2 regions of the Pantoea sp. Ep11b genome follow, and region 2 is predicted to be linked to the other one. Evidence: predicted binding sites of a transcription regulator. Region 2 holds the regulator's gene; the other holds the start of a gene.
What was found. The regulator CRP, encoded in region 2, controls carbon source genes, mostly activating them, when cyclic AMP is high. The targets are predictions, from matches to a motif close to ATGTGANNNNNNTCACAT.
Positions count from the first base shown of each region.

Region 1: a site for CRP is predicted at 6,586-6,603, ahead of AB1748_RS02415 (PTS mannitol transporter subunit IICBA). Genes of this name have one in related genera too.

Region 1 is NZ_CP160631.1:500,806-508,877, forward strand. Features, by position in the region: gene AB1748_RS02385 (aspartate aminotransferase family protein) at 1-23, shown strand, start outside; gene sodA (superoxide dismutase [Mn]) at 285-902, shown strand; gene AB1748_RS02395 (VirK/YbjX family protein) at 1,097-2,065, shown strand; gene AB1748_RS02400 (YibL family ribosome-associated protein) at 2,074-2,436, opposite strand; gene mtlR (mannitol operon repressor MtlR) at 2,541-3,086, opposite strand; gene mtlD (mannitol-1-phosphate 5-dehydrogenase) at 3,151-4,299, opposite strand; gene AB1748_RS02415 (PTS mannitol transporter subunit IICBA) at 4,393-6,327, opposite strand; gene AB1748_RS02420 (DUF3053 domain-containing protein) at 6,758-7,477, opposite strand; gene AB1748_RS02425 (gamma-glutamyltransferase family protein) at 7,691-8,072, opposite strand, start outside.
Region 2 is NZ_CP160631.1:50,906-58,977, reverse strand. Features, by position in the region: gene AB1748_RS00395 (putative adenosine monophosphate-protein transferase Fic) at 1-385, shown strand, start outside; gene AB1748_RS00390 (aminodeoxychorismate/anthranilate synthase component II) at 427-1,002, shown strand; gene AB1748_RS00385 (aspartate aminotransferase family protein) at 1,084-2,304, shown strand; gene AB1748_RS00380 (YccS/YhfK family putative transporter) at 2,306-4,381, opposite strand; gene crp (cAMP-activated global transcriptional regulator CRP) at 4,439-5,071, opposite strand; gene AB1748_RS00370 (OsmC family protein) at 5,376-5,780, shown strand; gene AB1748_RS00365 (phosphoribulokinase) at 6,024-6,893, opposite strand; gene AB1748_RS00360 (YheU family protein) at 6,955-7,173, opposite strand; gene AB1748_RS00355 (hydrolase) at 7,178-8,072, opposite strand, start outside.

The DNA.
Region 1 (8,072 bases), 450 kb from region 2:
CACTGCGCGAGCTGGGTCGCTAAGGCAAAGGGCAGGGCAGGCGCGGCATCCGGGCAGATGGCGCGCCTGCATAACCGTGGGCGCGATCCGATCTCTGTAAGCAGAGCGTGCAGCTGCCCGCTGTAAAAACAACGGGTTGCTTTTGCCGGGTTTCGCAAATCCTTATGGTTATTAGGGCATTGATTACCCTTTTACGCTACATGAATTTAACTATAATGATTCGACTGCTTACGCGGCACGTCCCGAATCTGTCGTGCTGCTCATATTAAATGGAGAGGAAGAACATGAGTTATTCACTGCCATCCCTGCCTTACGCATACGACGCACTGGAACCGCATTTCGACAAGCAGACGATGGAAATCCATCACACTAAACATCACCAGACCTATGTGAACAACGCCAACGCGGCGCTGGAAGGCACTGAATTTGCCGATCTGCCGGTCGACGAGCTGATCACCAAACTGGATCAGCTGCCAGCAGACAAAAAAGGTCCGCTGCGCAACAACGCAGGCGGTCACGCGAACCACAGCCTGTTCTGGAAAGGCCTGAAAACCGGCACCACCCTGCAGGGCGACCTGAAAGCGGCTATCGAGAAAGATTTCGGCAGCGTGGAAAAATTCCAGGAAGAGTTCGAGAAAGCCGCAGCGACCCGTTTCGGTTCAGGCTGGGCGTGGCTGGTTAAGAAAGGCGACAAGCTGGCCGTGGTCTCAACCGCAAACCAGGATAACCCGCTGATGGGTGAAGCGGTTGCCGGCGTATCTGGCTTCCCGATCATCGGTCTGGATGTGTGGGAACACGCTTACTACCTGAAGTATCAGAACAAGCGTCCTGACTACATCAAAGCGTTCTGGAACGTGGTTAACTGGGACGAAGCGGCAGCCCGCTTCGCTGCAGCGCAGTAAGTTAATCCGGCGTTAACCGCTCAACCGGTGAAATCTATTTCGCCGGTTTTTTTTTGCTTTATATTGCGCATTCTCAGATGGAACCAGAAATCGTCATAAATCAGTTTTAATGTTATTCCGCATTAACCTGCCGTTGATATTGGCTATGTTATTTTCAGTGACAATCCTGCTTAACCCACTGTGTGTCGCTGACTATGTCCATTATAACTACTCACGAAACTACGACAGATTCCTCTGCTTCGCTTTTTTTTCAGTTAATTAGTGGTAAATATGTTCCGGATAAACTCTGGATAAGTAAACGGTTCCGGATGAAATTTGTCTTAAGGACCTTAATATCACCACTGACGACGCTGCATTATCTGGATGCCCTGTCGCGTCTGCCGCAATTGCCTCTGCTGATGAGCACCCAGGGTCTGCTGCCCGCCAAGCTGCACCGGCCTTATCTGCGTTCAGGACTGAGTATTGCTGCGCGTGCGCAGGCGATTCTCGATCATTATACCCTGATGAATAACCTGGAAAATCCTGCGCTGCGTCAGCTGCTGCAGAGCGCCACCGATAATCCGCTGGCGGCGCTGACCGGTAAAAACGGCGAAGCCTTCTTACTCTCCTGCAGTTCAGGCTATTTTGACCGCGAAGGCGAAGTAACGCTGGTGTTGCGTTATAACGACGAAATTATCGCGTCGCTTTCATTTTCTATTCTTAATGAGAATAACCAGCGCACCTTATTAATTGGCGGATTACAGGGGCCGCGGAAACATATCAATAATGAGGTCATCCGTGAAGCGACAAAAGCCGCGCAGGGTCTCTTCCCGAAACGCTTGTTAATGGAAGCGGTGTTTATTGTTGCGAAACAGTGTGGCGTTGAGAAGATTCTGGCGGTGGGTGATGAGACACACGTCTTCCGCAGTCTGCGCTATCGCCACAGCAAAGGGGATAAGTTCTTTGCCAGCTACAGTGAATTCTGGCTGTCGCTGAGTGGAGAGGCACGCAGTGACGGGATGTTTACCCTGCCGCTGAGCCTGCCGCGTAAAACGCTGGAGGAGATCGCCAGCAAGAAGCGCGCAGAGTACCGCCGTCGCTATGAACTGCTGGATGCGCTGGCAGAACAGGTCTGTGCCGCCGCTGGCGAACGCAAAGCCGATGTCGATCAGGCTGCGGCCTGATCGACGCTTCAGAAGGCGGTTCTGGCGAAGCCGGTCATCACTTTCAGGCCCATTTCACGTCCCAGCGCGGTCATTGGATGCACCACTACCAGGCCGCGCACGCTTTTCTTCAGCGCACCCAGATTAGCCTGCTCTTTTTTGGTAATTTCGCGGCTGAAGCCCATTTTCTGCAACTTCTGCGCTTCGGCACTCAGCTTTTCAACCCGCTGATTGCGCAGACGCTCGATCTCCGTGACCAGCGTTTCTTTCTCTTTCAGCAGTGCGCCCAGTTTCTCGGTGTCACCCGACTCCAGTAACTGCGGCTCTTTGCGGTTCAGTGCGTCCAGCTTATCGCTGAGAAGTTTGATTTCGTTCTTTTCTTGCTCTTTCATGACAACAACTCGTTGAGGAAAACAGGCTAAGGATACACCAAATCGGATGCGGGTTCCCGCTCAGCGTAAGACAAAAAAGGCGCCGCAGAGGGCGCCTGACGGGATTAGCTGCCGGGCTTTTTAAACGCCTGCCTGGTGCTGATGCGGGCGATCAGTTCGGTGAGTGACAGGACCATGGTGGATCGCACCATCTGCAGATAGCGCTGCTGCTGCATACTGCGCAGCTCCGCATCGTCGGTGTGAAACACCGGGGCAGGCGGCCAGGCGGTGACACAGTGCAGCTCACCAAACGGGCCGAGGATTTCATCGTCGGTGAAACGGTAGTCGGCGGTATCGTGGTTCAGCTCTTCGCGCAGCGCCAGCAGCAGTTCGCCATCTTCATATTCGTGCCGGCTGATAACGCCCAGGCCATAAATCAGTTTCAGGCGAACCGAGAGTTCGCCCAGCGGACCATCGCCCAGCAGCAGTGGCTCCACGGCATACTTCACCGCATAGTCATCTTTGCGGAACACCTGCAGCACCAGCAGATTGACTGCTTCAGCCAATAGCTCAACGGCGGCGATAAGAAAGCTTCTCACCGAACGACCGGCGTTCAGGCGCTCAAGCACCCGGTTCTCAAAAGCTTGCTTCTCTTCCATTATTGCCTGCATGGGTTCAATACCGCCGTTGGGCGCAGGCGAACTGCGCCCGGCTTGCGTCACTAACACGCGCGCATTATGCCATAGCGTGCCAGGCGCTCACCACAGCAGCCACCACTTCGCTGTCGGCATCCAGGCCGGAAATCTCAGCCAGGGTCGCCTGTGGACCTTTTTCTGCCAGCAGCGCGGCCAGCTCCTGCGCCTGCGGGTCCTGATCGCTGTGATAGTGCATTGCAGCAGCAATACCCTGCACCAGGCTGGCGTGTGGCAGACCATACTCCAGCGTCCCCAGAGTTGGCTTAATCAGGCGATCGCCCGCACTCAGTTTACGCAGCGGCTGACGGCCTACGCGCTCAACATCATCTTTCAGATAAGGGTTTTCAAAACGGCCCAGGATTTTGCGGATGTAGGCCGCATGTTTCTCCGCGTCGAAACCGTAACGCTGGATCAGCACCGCGCCGCTCTCCTCCATCGCACCTTTCACCACGGCCCGGATTTTTTCGTCCAGAATGGCGTCACGAATGGTCTGGTGACCGGCCAGCTGGCCAAGATAGGCGGTAATCGCGTGGCCGGTGTTCAGGGTGAAGAGTTTGCGCTCAACAAAGGCCATCAGGTTGTCGGTCAGCTCCATGCCCGGAATGGTGGGCAGGTCGCCTTTAAACTGGGTTTTGTCGACGATCCACTCGCTGAAGGTTTCAACGGTCACTTCCAGCGGATCGCTGCTGCCCGCTTCCGTGGGCGGCACGATGCGGTCGACGGCGGAATCAACAAAGCCGACATGCTGCTCCAGCCAGGCGTGATACTGCTCAGGCAGCGCCTTCAGAACATGCTGTTTCAGCTGACTGGTGCCGCGCACCATATTCTCACAGGCGATGATATTCAGCGGACGGGTCGTGCCGTCATCGCTGCGTTTAGCCAGCCCTTTCGCCACGCTGCCGGCAATGCGCTCCAGGATCTGCGGACCTACGGCGGTGGTCACCAGGTCGACCTCAGACACCAGGGTGACGATCGCCTCGCTGGTGCTGTTAACGGCGCTGACGCCGGTCACGATTTCTGTTCTGGCCTGTTCGCCAACCACATGAACGGGGTACTCATGACGCGCGTTCAGTGCATCCAGCACCGTCTGATTCACATCAGCAAAAACCAGTTCGATACCGGCATCAGCCAGTAATTTGCCGATAAAGCCGCGACCGATGTTTCCTGCTCCGAAATGTAACGCTTTCATAATTTTTGACCCATATTAAATGACGATGGGGCGGGCAAACCCGCCCCGGAAAATCGGGACGGGCATGACCGCCCCAGGGAAAATATCACCACATTATGCGATGGCAGGCTTGCCTGACAGCAGATCCAGCACTTCCTGCACGCTGCTGGTGTTGGCCAGCTTCTCGATCACGCTGTCATCATCCAGCGCATTGGTCAGGCTGGTGATCACCTGGATGTGCTCGTTATTGCGGGCCGCAATCCCGATCACCAGACGCGCCACATCCTCCGGCTCTTCGCCGAACAGGACGCCTGCCGGATACTGGCAGAACACCACGCCGGTTTTCAGCACGCGATCTTTGGCTTCCACCGTGCCGTGCGGCACCGCGATTGACTCACCGAGATAGGTCGGGGTCAGTTTTTCACGCGCCAGCATCGCTTCCACATACTCCGGCTCGACGTAGCCGCCTTTCACCAGCTGTTCACCGGCAAAGCGAATCGCCTGCTCTTTGTTGCTGGCGGTCAGGCCAAGGAAGACGTTATCCGCGCCCAGCTTAAACAGATGCGCGTTACCTTCATCGTAGCTATCGGCCAGCGTCGTCTTCACGGTTTCGCGATGCGCGTCACTGCGGTTAGCCGCCACCAGACGTTCGGTCAGAGTGCTGTAGAGCGCGCTGTCGAGGAAGTTATTCAGCGAGATATGCTGCGCGTGCGGCGCCTGACGGATTGCGCGTTCGGTCAGGTCACGATGCGTAATCACCAGATCGACATCACCCGGCAGGGCGTTAATCGCGGTATTGGTCACCGAGACATTGCGCAGACCGGCATCCTGCACTTTCTTACGCAGCACGCCTGCGCCCATGGCGCTGGAGCCCATACCGGCATCACAGGCAACGATGATTTTACGCACATGATGCAGGTCCACGCTCATGGCGTCGCTGGCAATGGCGGCACCGGGTGCGCTCTGGCCTTTGGACTGCGCTTTCATCTCATGCATGCGCTGGGTCGCGGCTTCGATGTCGTCATCTTCTTTCACTTTGCTGGTTTTCAGCAGGATAGCGGAAACCACAAAGGAGACAGCAAAGGCGGCCGCGATAGCAGCGACGTTAGCGAAGTAGGCGCCTTTTGGCGTCATCGCCAGCACCGCCAGGATAGAACCCGGTGAAGCAGGAGAGACCAGGCCGCCATTCAGGACGGTCAGCGTGAAGACGCCGGTCATCCCGCCCAGGATCACGGCCAGCAGCAGACGAGGCGCCATCAGCACGTAAGGGAAGTAGATCTCATGGATGCCGCCCAGGAAGTGGATAATGGCGGCACCGCCCGCAGACTGTTTTGCACTGCCACGACCAAAGAACATGTAGGCCATCAGCACGCCCATCCCCGGACCCGGGTTCGCTTCGATCAGGAAGAAGATCGATTTACCCGCTTCACTCGCCTGCTGGATGCCGAGCGGTGAGAAGATACCGTGGTTGATGGCGTTGTTCAGGAACAGGATTTTCGCCGGTTCTACGAAGATGGAGGTCAGCGGCAGCAGGTTGTTCTGCACCATCAGGTTCACGCCCGCCGCGAGAATATGCGACAGACCTTCTACCAGCGGGCCAATGGCCAGGAATGCCAGCAGGGCCAGCACCATCCCGATAATACCGGCCGAGAAGTTGTTGACCAGCATCTCGAAGCCGCTTTTGATTTTGCCGTCAATGGCCCGGTCAAACGACTTAATGGCCCAGCCACCCAGCGGACCGGCAATCATCGCCCCCAGGAACATCGGCATATCTGCACCGACAATCACACCCATGGTGGTGATGGCACCGACTACGCCGCCGCGATCTCCGCCCACCAGACGTCCGCCGGTGAAACCGATCAGCAGCGGCAGCAGGTAAGTAATCATCGGGCCGACCAGTTTGGCCAGCGTTTCGTTAGGGATCCAGCCAGTTGGAATAAACAGCGCGGTGATGATACCCCAGGCGATAAACGCCCCGATGTTTGGCATCACCATATTACTCAGAAAGCGACCAAAGCTCTGTACTTTGACCTTCACTGATGAGGACATAAACCCACCCCTTATTGAGACGCGCTGCAATAGGAGAGCGCGTTTGTTTTTGTTTAGCCACCCCGACCTGAAGCCGGTGGTATTACTGTATGCACGCGGACTCTATCACGCGAATCTGGCACTGCGTAGGGCATGACATTAGTGTGATCTGTGTCACTGATTAAGGGGGGCTGCAGGGGTCATTAGCGTGACTCTGATCACAATTAGTGGCGTGAATGCCTCTGTATTGGGCGATTTTTAGTCAGATTTGCCGGTTATCTGTGAGCTGTATCACATCCTGAGAAAGGCGCTTTGTTATAAATATGTGATGAAAGTCACAAAATATTTTTGGTCGAAAATGCGCCAGATCACACTTCATTTTGCGGGTCCTGGCGGCAAAGAGAAAGAGTGGGGAGAGGGGCAGAGAGATCACCTCTGCCCGGAAAGCGGTTTACTGCTGAATGCCACCCTGAACGGCCGCCTGGGCCTGAGGCAGGGCCTGAGCGTTGGCAGAGAGCGTGCTCATCAGCGCATTATATTGCGTAGCCTGATCCTGGGTCGGGAACTGTACGCCGCCATCATTGAAGCTGACCCGGGAGCCCTGCAGTTGCAGGAAGTCGCCGGTCTGTACCGCACCCTGGCTCAGCGCCTGCAGTTTAGGCAGCAGCGGGATCAGCTGATTGGCGGGCACCGTTACCACTTTGTTGTAGGCGGTGTCGTAGACCTTTTTCAGATCATCCGACTGCTTCAGGGCCGCTTTGCTGCTGTCCGCCTGCATTTTGGCGCTTTCAATCTGCTGGGTGACAATCACAAGGGCGCTGTTGGCCTGACGCAGTGAGTCGCGACGGCTGAGATAATCCTGCGGAACGCGAATCGCGGAAAGCTCATCCACCACCGGACGCATTCCCTGTTCGACCGCTTTGTTCGCCTGCTGCGAGAAGCCATACAGAATGGCGTAATCGCTGGCGAAGTTGCCAAAGCTCTGCTTCTGGTTTTCGCTGAGGCTGGGAAGATGCTCGCCGCTGCGCATCACGGTATTCTGGAGAAAGTCGATAAATGCTTTACGCTGCTCGCCCTCTTTGTCACCACATGCGGTGAGCTGCAGCACGATCAGCGCGCCAGCGAGCATAATGCCGCCGCGTGCCATGAGGCGTGTAAATCCTGAAGCCATAGGGTCAACTCCTGTCGGTGATACTGTCTGATGTCCAGGTAGGAATGGCCTAAAGAATAGAACAAACCCGCGCCACGGCACAATGTGAAACCGCCGCTAAAACAGGTGCTTTCTGAAATGGCGGTAACAGAGCAGGATCTGCGGCGCGCCCTGCGCGCCCTGCGCGGCTTGCAGGCGTCCCGCTCTCCGGGCGGCGTTTTTCTGGCGGCGGCCCTAAAAGACCACGGCCTGACCATCTTTCCGGCTTTCACTGGCTGCAATATAGAACCCCTGAGGATCGCGCACTATCGCCTGTGCGCCGCCGAAGTTGTAGTTGCTCAGCGGATCTTCCAGCAGCACGTTGTGGCCCATGCGGCGCAGGGTACTCAGAGTATTGCGATCGAGGGTGGATTCGAAGACCACCTCGCGCCCCTGAACCACCCGCCAGCGCGGCGCATCAATCGCGGCCTGGGGATTCTGCCGGTGCAGCATGATGCGCAGCGCCAGCTGAACGTGCCCCTGGGCCTGCATCGGGCCACCCATCACGCCAAACGCCATCAGCGGCTGGCCCTGCTGATCCCGCGCAAAGGCGGGGATGATGGTGTGGAAAGGGCGC
Region 2 (8,072 bases):
CTACAGCTGGGCCGGTGAGCTGCGCACCATCGATATCTGGCGTGATGAGACGCCGTTCTGCCATTTCGAATATATCGAAAAAGAGGGCAACGCACTGATGGCCGCGCTGGAGGAGGAGAAGGGGCTGGCGGAGCTGCCGCGCGAGGAGTTTATCCGCCGCATCGCGCACTACTATTGTGAAATCAATATGCTGCATCCGTTCCGTCATGGAAATGGCCGCGCACAGCGCATCTTCTTCGAACAGCTGGCGCTGCATGCCGGTTATCTGCTGTCGTGGGATGAGACGGATGCGGAAAGCTGGAAAGCGGCGAATCAGGCTGGCGTAGCCGGAGACCTGGAGCCGCTGGAGCAGGTGTTTGCGAAAGTGGTGAGTGAGGCGGCGTAACCGCGTAGAATAGCCGCGCGGGTTATCACTCTGGATGGTTCATGCTGCTGCTTATCGACAACTACGACTCCTTTACCTGGAATCTTTATCAATATTTCTGCGAACTGGGTGCAGAGGTGCAGGTGGTGCGCAATGATGCTATCACCCTGGCGCAGATGGCGGCCTTACCGCTGACTCATCTGGTGATCTCACCAGGTCCCTGCACGCCGTCGGAGTCAGGCATTTCGCTGGCGGCGATCCGGCACTTTGCCGGGAAGCTGCCGGTGCTGGGCGTCTGCCTGGGGCATCAGGCTATCGCCCAGGCGTATGGGGCACAGGTAGTACGGGCGCGTCAGGTGATGCACGGTAAAACGTCCGCCATTCAGCACACCGGTCAGGGTGTGTTCCGCCATCTCAACAATCCCCTTACGGTGACCCGCTACCATTCGCTGATCGTCAAACGCGACTCCCTGCCGGAGGCGTTCGAGATAACGGCCTGGACAGTGCGTGACGGCGAACCCGACGAAATCATGGGATTCCGCCACAAAACCCTTGCGCTGGAGGGCGTGCAGTTCCATCCCGAGAGCATTCTCAGCGAGCAGGGGCACCAGCTGCTGCGCAATTTCCTGACGCAATAAGTTGCCTTTGAGTGATTTTTTATGCATATTTTGTGATTATTATTTCATGATTGCACAAACATCATTCAAATGGGGTCATCAATGGCAGCCGAAAAAATTGCGGTCACGCGGGAGACGTTCGATAACGTTATTTTGCCTGTTTATGCACCTGCGCAGTTCGTGCCGGTAAAAGGCAAGGGCAGCCGTGTATGGGATCAGCAGGGCAAAGAGTATATCGATTTCTCGGGTGGCATCGCCGTCACCGCACTTGGACACTGCCATCCTGCGCTGGTGGAGACGCTGAAAAGCCAGGGTGAGACGCTGTGGCACACCAGCAACGTCTTCACCAACGAACCGGCGCTGCGTCTTGCCAGTAAACTCATACACGCGACCTTTGCCGAGCGCGTTTTCTTCGCGAACTCCGGCGCCGAAGCCAACGAAGCGGCGTTTAAGCTGGCGCGTTATTACGCCTGCAAGCGTCACAGCCCGTTCAAAAGCAAGATCATCGCCTTCCACAACGCATTTCATGGCCGGACGCTCTTTACCGTCACGGTCGGCGGGCAGCCAAAATATTCAGACGGATTCGGGCCTAAACCGGCGGATATCGTTCATGTGCCGTTCAACGATCTGGATGCGGTAAAAGCGGTGATCGACGACCATACCTGCGCCATCGTGGTTGAGCCTGTTCAGGGCGAAGGCGGCGTGATGCCGGCCACTCCGGCCTTTATGCAGGGATTGCGTGAGCTTTGCGATCAGCATCAGGCGCTGCTGGTGCTGGATGAGGTGCAGAGCGGCATGGGGCGCAGCGGCAAGCTGTTTGCCTATGAGCACTATGGCATTCAGCCCGATATCCTGACCTCTGCCAAAGCGCTGGGCGGCGGCTTCCCGGTCAGCGCCATGCTGACCACCAATGAGATCGCCTCGACGATGGCACCGGGCGTGCATGGTACCACCTATGGCGGGAATCCCCTGGCCTGCGCCATCGCCGAAACCGCGCTGGATATCATCAACACCCCGGCGGTGCTGGCGGGCGTGGAAGCGCGTCGTCAGCACTTTGTGACGGCGCTGCAGGCGATTGACGCGAAGTATGATCTGTTCAGCGATATCCGCGGCAAAGGCCTGCTGATTGGTGCGGCGCTGAAGCCTCAGCATGCCGGTAAATCGCGCGACATCCTGAATGCCGCTGCGGCAGAAGGGGTGATGGTGCTGGTCGCCGGGACTGACGTAATGCGTTTCGCGCCGTCGCTGATCATTGAACCGGCTGACATCGAAGAGGGCATGCATCGCTTCGCCACGGCGGTCGGCAGGGTGCTCAACGGCTGAATCAGCTTTTCCGTAAATGACGGATCAGCCAGCGGCCATGTTGCGGTCGCTGGCTCCACGCCAGTGAAGAGATAGTGTGCATTACGCTCAGATGATCGAGAATGCGCCGCACATGCTGCTCCACGACCGTCACCGGCCCCTCACTGATATTCTCCAGCTCATCCAGCAGATTAACCTGTGAGCTTGCCCCATCATATTCCAGCCGCTGCTGACACCGCTGCAGCGCGATTTCACAGGATTGCAGATAGCGCTGGGCCAGCGAGGCCGTGAGCATGGTGTGTTCGCGCGCCAGAATCGTCATCGCATTAATGTGCTCGACGATAAACTGGCTGTGCGTTACCCAGAGCCGCATATCTTTCAGATACTGGGCGTTGAATGCCGGCTCCTGCATCGCCTGATTCAGGGAGTTGAACAGTGCATTGTGCGCCTGATTCACCTGCACGCGCTGGTAGGCGAGTTTGTCGGGTGATTGCTCATCGCCCAGCAGCAGACGCAGCGCATCCTGATAGGTTTCCAGCGCATCATGCGCGTTCTGCCGCAGTAAGCCGCTCTGCCACTGCGGCCAGAGCCAGAGCATTCCGCCAAAAGCGATCAGACAGCCCATCAGCGTATCCATCAGGCGCGGCAGCAGAAACTGTGCGCCGTTCAGCGACAGCAGCTGCAGCGAATAAACGGCAGTCACCGTGAAGCCAATCATCGACCAGCCATAAAACTGACGGGTAAAGCGATAGCTGATAAAGGTAATCGCCAGCATGATCAGCAGCACCAGTGACTCCGGCACCGCCAGGCGCAGCGTAGCGGCCGCGATCACCAGCCCGGCAAACGTGCCCAGCGCCCGGTGCTGGATGCGGACACGGGTGGCGCTGTAGCCGTTCTGGCTGACGAACATGATGGTCATCAGGATCCAGTAGGGCTTGGGAATGTTGAAGAACAGCGCCAGTGCGCTGCCCAGCATCAGCATGACCGCAAAACGACCGGCGGTGCGCAGCGCCGAGGAGCGCAGGGAGAGATAGTTGCGCAGGGCAGGCAGCAGCGGCAGGCGGCGCTGGCGGTCGGCCATCAGGTCGCGCTGATAGAGCGGTTTCTGCGTGCGCAGGACCCGGGCAATCCGGTTGAAGTGATAGAGGCAGAAGTGCCCGACCGGGTTGTCGGGATGCTGCCAGGTGATTTTCTCCAGCGCGCCGAGCTGCTTGTCCATCGCAAAGCGTTCGGGTAACTGGTGATAAAGAATATTATCCGCCAGCACCCGCAGCCGGGCCGAGATAGTTTTGGCATTCCAGCGGATCACCGCTTCGGCGTGGCTCTGCTCCACCAGCTTCTGCACCTCTTCCGGCCGATGCAGGCTGACTGAGATATGCTCCTGCAGATCCAGCGCCACCTGAAAGGCGCGCGTCAGCCGCTTATGACTGTGGTCGCGGCTGGCCGACAGCATATGCATCTGCTGATAACAGGTGTTGATCAGGTCGACCACTTTCTGCTGGCGAGCCAGCAGCGGCGGCAGGGCCTTCTCCGGATCGGTCAGCTGTGTCAGCAGGGTATATTTGGCGTCGCAGTAGTTAGCCAGTTCGCGGTAGATCAGACTCAGGCTCTCGCGCATCGGCTGCTCTTTCCACAGCCAGAACCAGAACCAGTTAAACAGCCCATACCAGAGCGTGCCGCCGATATAGAGCAGGGGCGGAACATAGATCGGCATGCGACCCACCAGGCTCAGGGTAAAGATGGCGGCGATAAGGGTGCCGGGCAGCAGACGGCCATGCAGTGGACTGATCTCTCCGGTTACTCCGAGCAACAGCGACATGGCGAACAGGATCAGCGGCAGCGGCACCGCCTGCAGGGTGAGCCACTGGATCAGGAAGCTGCCGAGGGCAAACAGGCTGCCGCCCACGATCAGGCGTTTGAAGAAGCGTTTATGCGGGGTATCCAGACCAGCGATATTGCAGCAGGCGGGCACCAGCGAGAAGAGCAGGCCTTTTTGCAGGTCGCCCGCCAGCCAGCCCAGCGCCACCGGCAGGCAGAGCACCAGCGTTTGCCGCAGGGCGTAGTTCACTTCAGGGTGGTAGATTATTCGACGCCACATCGGCTCAGCACAAACAATAACGGCGTGATGTTGCCATCACGCCGTGGGTGACAGGAATCAGCGGGTGCCGTAAACGACGATGGTTTTGCCGTGTGCGGAGATCAGGTTCTGATCTTCCAGCATCTTCAGAATACGGCCCACGGTTTCGCGTGAACAACCAACAATCTGGCCAATTTCCTGACGAGTGATTTTAATTTGCATGCCGTCGGGATGCGTCATGGCATCTGGCTGTTTCGCCAGGTTAAGCAGGGTCTGTGCAATGCGCCCGGTCACGTCAAGGAAAGCGAGATTACCCACTTTTTCAGACGTGACCTGCAGGCGACGCGCCATCTGCGACGAGAGTCGCATCAGGATATCAGGGTTAACCTGGATCAGCTGACGGAACTTCTTATAAGAAATCTCTGCCACTTCACATGCGCTTTTCGCACGTACCCAGGCGCTGCGCTCCTGGCCTTCTTCAAACAGGCCAAGCTCACCAATAAAATCACCCTGATTCAGGTAGGAAAGAATCATCTCCTTGCCTTCTTCATCTTTAATCAGAACCGCAACGGAACCTTTCACGATGTAGTAAAGCGTTTCGGCTTTTTCACCTTGATGAATCAGCGTACTTTTGGATGGATACTTGTGAATATGGCAATGGGACAGGAACCATTCGAGTGTAGGGTCTGTTTGCGGTTTGCCGAGAACCATTCGCTATTATCCTCTGTTGTAATCGTGCCCAAAACACAGGGGGCAGTTTTCCCTGTCAGGCGGTGAAAGCTTCAAGCGTTTTCCATTTCAGGAAATTATTCGGGCCGCATCAGGCGCAGTGCGCATCATTCTTCCCGGCTTCGTCATCGGGTGACGAAAAATATTTTCAGCACTGTTTGTAGCACAGCTTAAGCCGACTGTCTTCTGTTGTCTCGCTTCAGCTACGGGCGGATTTCTCCGGATTGCTGTTTACCAGGGGAAAGCGTACTCTGACGACAAAACAGCATATTCCGGAGCAAAAATCATGCAGGCAAGAGTGAAATGGGTAGAAGGGCTGACATTCCTCGGAGAATCCTCATCGGGCCATCAGATCCTGATGGATGGCAATTCAGGGGATAAAGCGCCCAGCCCAATGGAGATGGTGCTGATGGCGGCGGGCGGATGCAGCGCAATCGACGTGGTATCAATTCTGCAAAAAGGCCGCAACGATGTGGCTGATTGTGAAGTAAAACTGACCTCAGAACGTCGTGAAGAGGCGCCGCGAATCTTTACGCACATCAACCTGCATTTTATCGTCAGTGGCAAAGCACTCCAGGATAAAGCGGTCTCACGCGCCGTCGATCTTTCGGCGGAAAAATATTGCTCGGTCGCCATCATGCTGGGTAAAGGCGTAACGATTACCCACAGCTACGAAGTGATTGAACTGTAATAGCCGCAGGATTTTTAACGTTGCCGGCACGCTGTTGTAAGACCGTGCCTGCACAGAGAACCGGGTCAGATCAGAAGGTCGCCTGAGCCAGTCCCTGACCGCTCGTCCCGCGCTGTCCCTGGCGGGGGACGCTTTCCTCTTCTGATCCGGTTCCCTGCGTGTTGAGCTTATGGGCTGCTGTCAGATCCTTTGTGTCCGGGTTTTGCCTGTAGCGACCTTCCTGAAGCCTGCGCATGCCGTCCCTTACTCTATCCGTTTGCCTTGCATCAGCCGCTTCACCAGCGGGCCCATAATTAACTCCATCGCCAGACCCATTTTGCCGCCCGGCACCACCAGGGTATTGATGTGCGAGATAAAGGAGCCCTGCAGCATCGCCAGCAGATAGGGGAAGTCGATATCCTCCAGCGCCTGGAAATGAATCACCACAAAACTCTCATCCAGCGATGGGATGGCACGGGCAGCGAACGGGTTGGAGGTATCTACGGTCGGGACACGCTGAAAGTTGATATGGGTGCGGGAGAACTGGGGCGTGATGAAGTTGATGTAATCCTCCATCGACCGGACCACCGAGTCCATCACCGCTTCACGGGAGTGGCCGCGCTCGCCGGTGTCGCGCACCAGCTTCTGGATCCACTCCAGGTTTACAATCGGGACCACGCCAACCAGCAGATCAACCTGCTCCGCCACATTGTGCTGCGCCGTTACCACACCGCCATGCAGCCCTTCATAGAAGAGAATATCGGTGTTCTGCGGCAGCGGCTGCCACGGCGTAAAGGTGCCTGGCACCTGATTCCACGGCACCGCCTCATCGTAAGTGTGCAGATATTTGCGCGACTGCCCCTGTCCGCTATAGCCATACTCTTTAAAGCTCTGCTCCAGCAGGCCAAAGTCATTGGCTTCGGGGCCGAAGTAGCTGACGTGGCGTCCTAAATCGCGCGCTTTACGAATCGCCATATCCATCTCAGGACGGGTAAAGCGGTGAAAGCTGTCGCCCTCCAGCTCCGCCGCATGAAGATCAAGCTGCTGAAAGATTTTGCGAAACGCCAGGCTGGTGGTGGTGGTTCCTGCACCACTGGAACCGGTCACCGCGATAATAGGATGACGTGCAGACATAGAGAAGCTCCCTGTGAGATCGGGTAACAGGCATTGTTAGCATGAAATGGCGGCGGGTGCATCAGCCACGAAAGGCGTTGCGCGGCATAATATTGACCGACTCATGCAGTTCTGACCATACCAGCACCACTTCACCGCTTTCCAGCTGACGTCGCACGTCCGCCACTTTGTCCAGCAGGCTGCGCTCCTGCTCGCCGTAGTCTGTGCCTTCGCGCAGCACAAAGGTTTCAATCAGGTTTTCAAGGGTCTCAGGCGAGACCTGTTGCCAGGGAATAATCACGAGATCAGTTATCCAGAAAAGGGGCGATCCACTGAGGGATGCGCTGTTCCAGCCACATTTCAGGCTGGCGTAATGTGCCGCCGACAAACCCTACGTGGCCGCCGTGTGATGTCAGTTGATACGTAATAGTGGCAGATAATTGACTGCTCTGCGGGATCACCTCATCACTCATAAAGGGATCGTCCCGGGCGTGCAGGATCAGCAGCGGTTTTTCTATCTGCTTCAGCCAGGGCATGGCGCTGGCCCGATGATAGTAATCTGCCGCATCCATAAAACCGTGGGCGCGCGCCGTAATCGCATCATCGAAGTCGCGCAGTCGCCGCAGCCCCTTGAGCTCTGCCAGATTCACCGGCAGCGTATCCGGCCAGGCGTGCAGCTTACGGCGGGCATTCTTCTTGAGCTGTGCCAGCAGATAGTATTGATAGAAGCGCGAAAAACCGCGTTCCAGTTTTACGCTGCAGGGCTCCAGCAGCAGCGGCGCTGAAACAATCACGCCAGCGTCGACCTCTGCGGCGGCGCCCTCCTGACCCAGCAGACAGCCCAGCATGTTGCCGCCCAGCGAAAACCCCACGGCGGCGGTAGGCACGCGGCCCCAGCGGGTGTGCAGCCAGCGCAGGAAAAAGCGGGCGTCGTCGGTTTCACCAGAGTGATAGATGCGGTTCAGCCGGTTAGGTTCGCCGCTGCAGCCGCGAAAATGCATCACCACCGCCAGCCAGCCGCGCGCGCGGCAGATCGTCATCAGGCCGTGAATATAGGGGCTGTGAAAACTTCCCTCCAGCCCGTGAAACAGCACCACGCGTGGCTTATGCTGCGCAGAGTGCGGATCTTCACTCCAGGCGAGATCGACAAAATCGCCATCCGGCAGATCGAGACGCTGCCAGTGGGGAACCAGCGTGCTG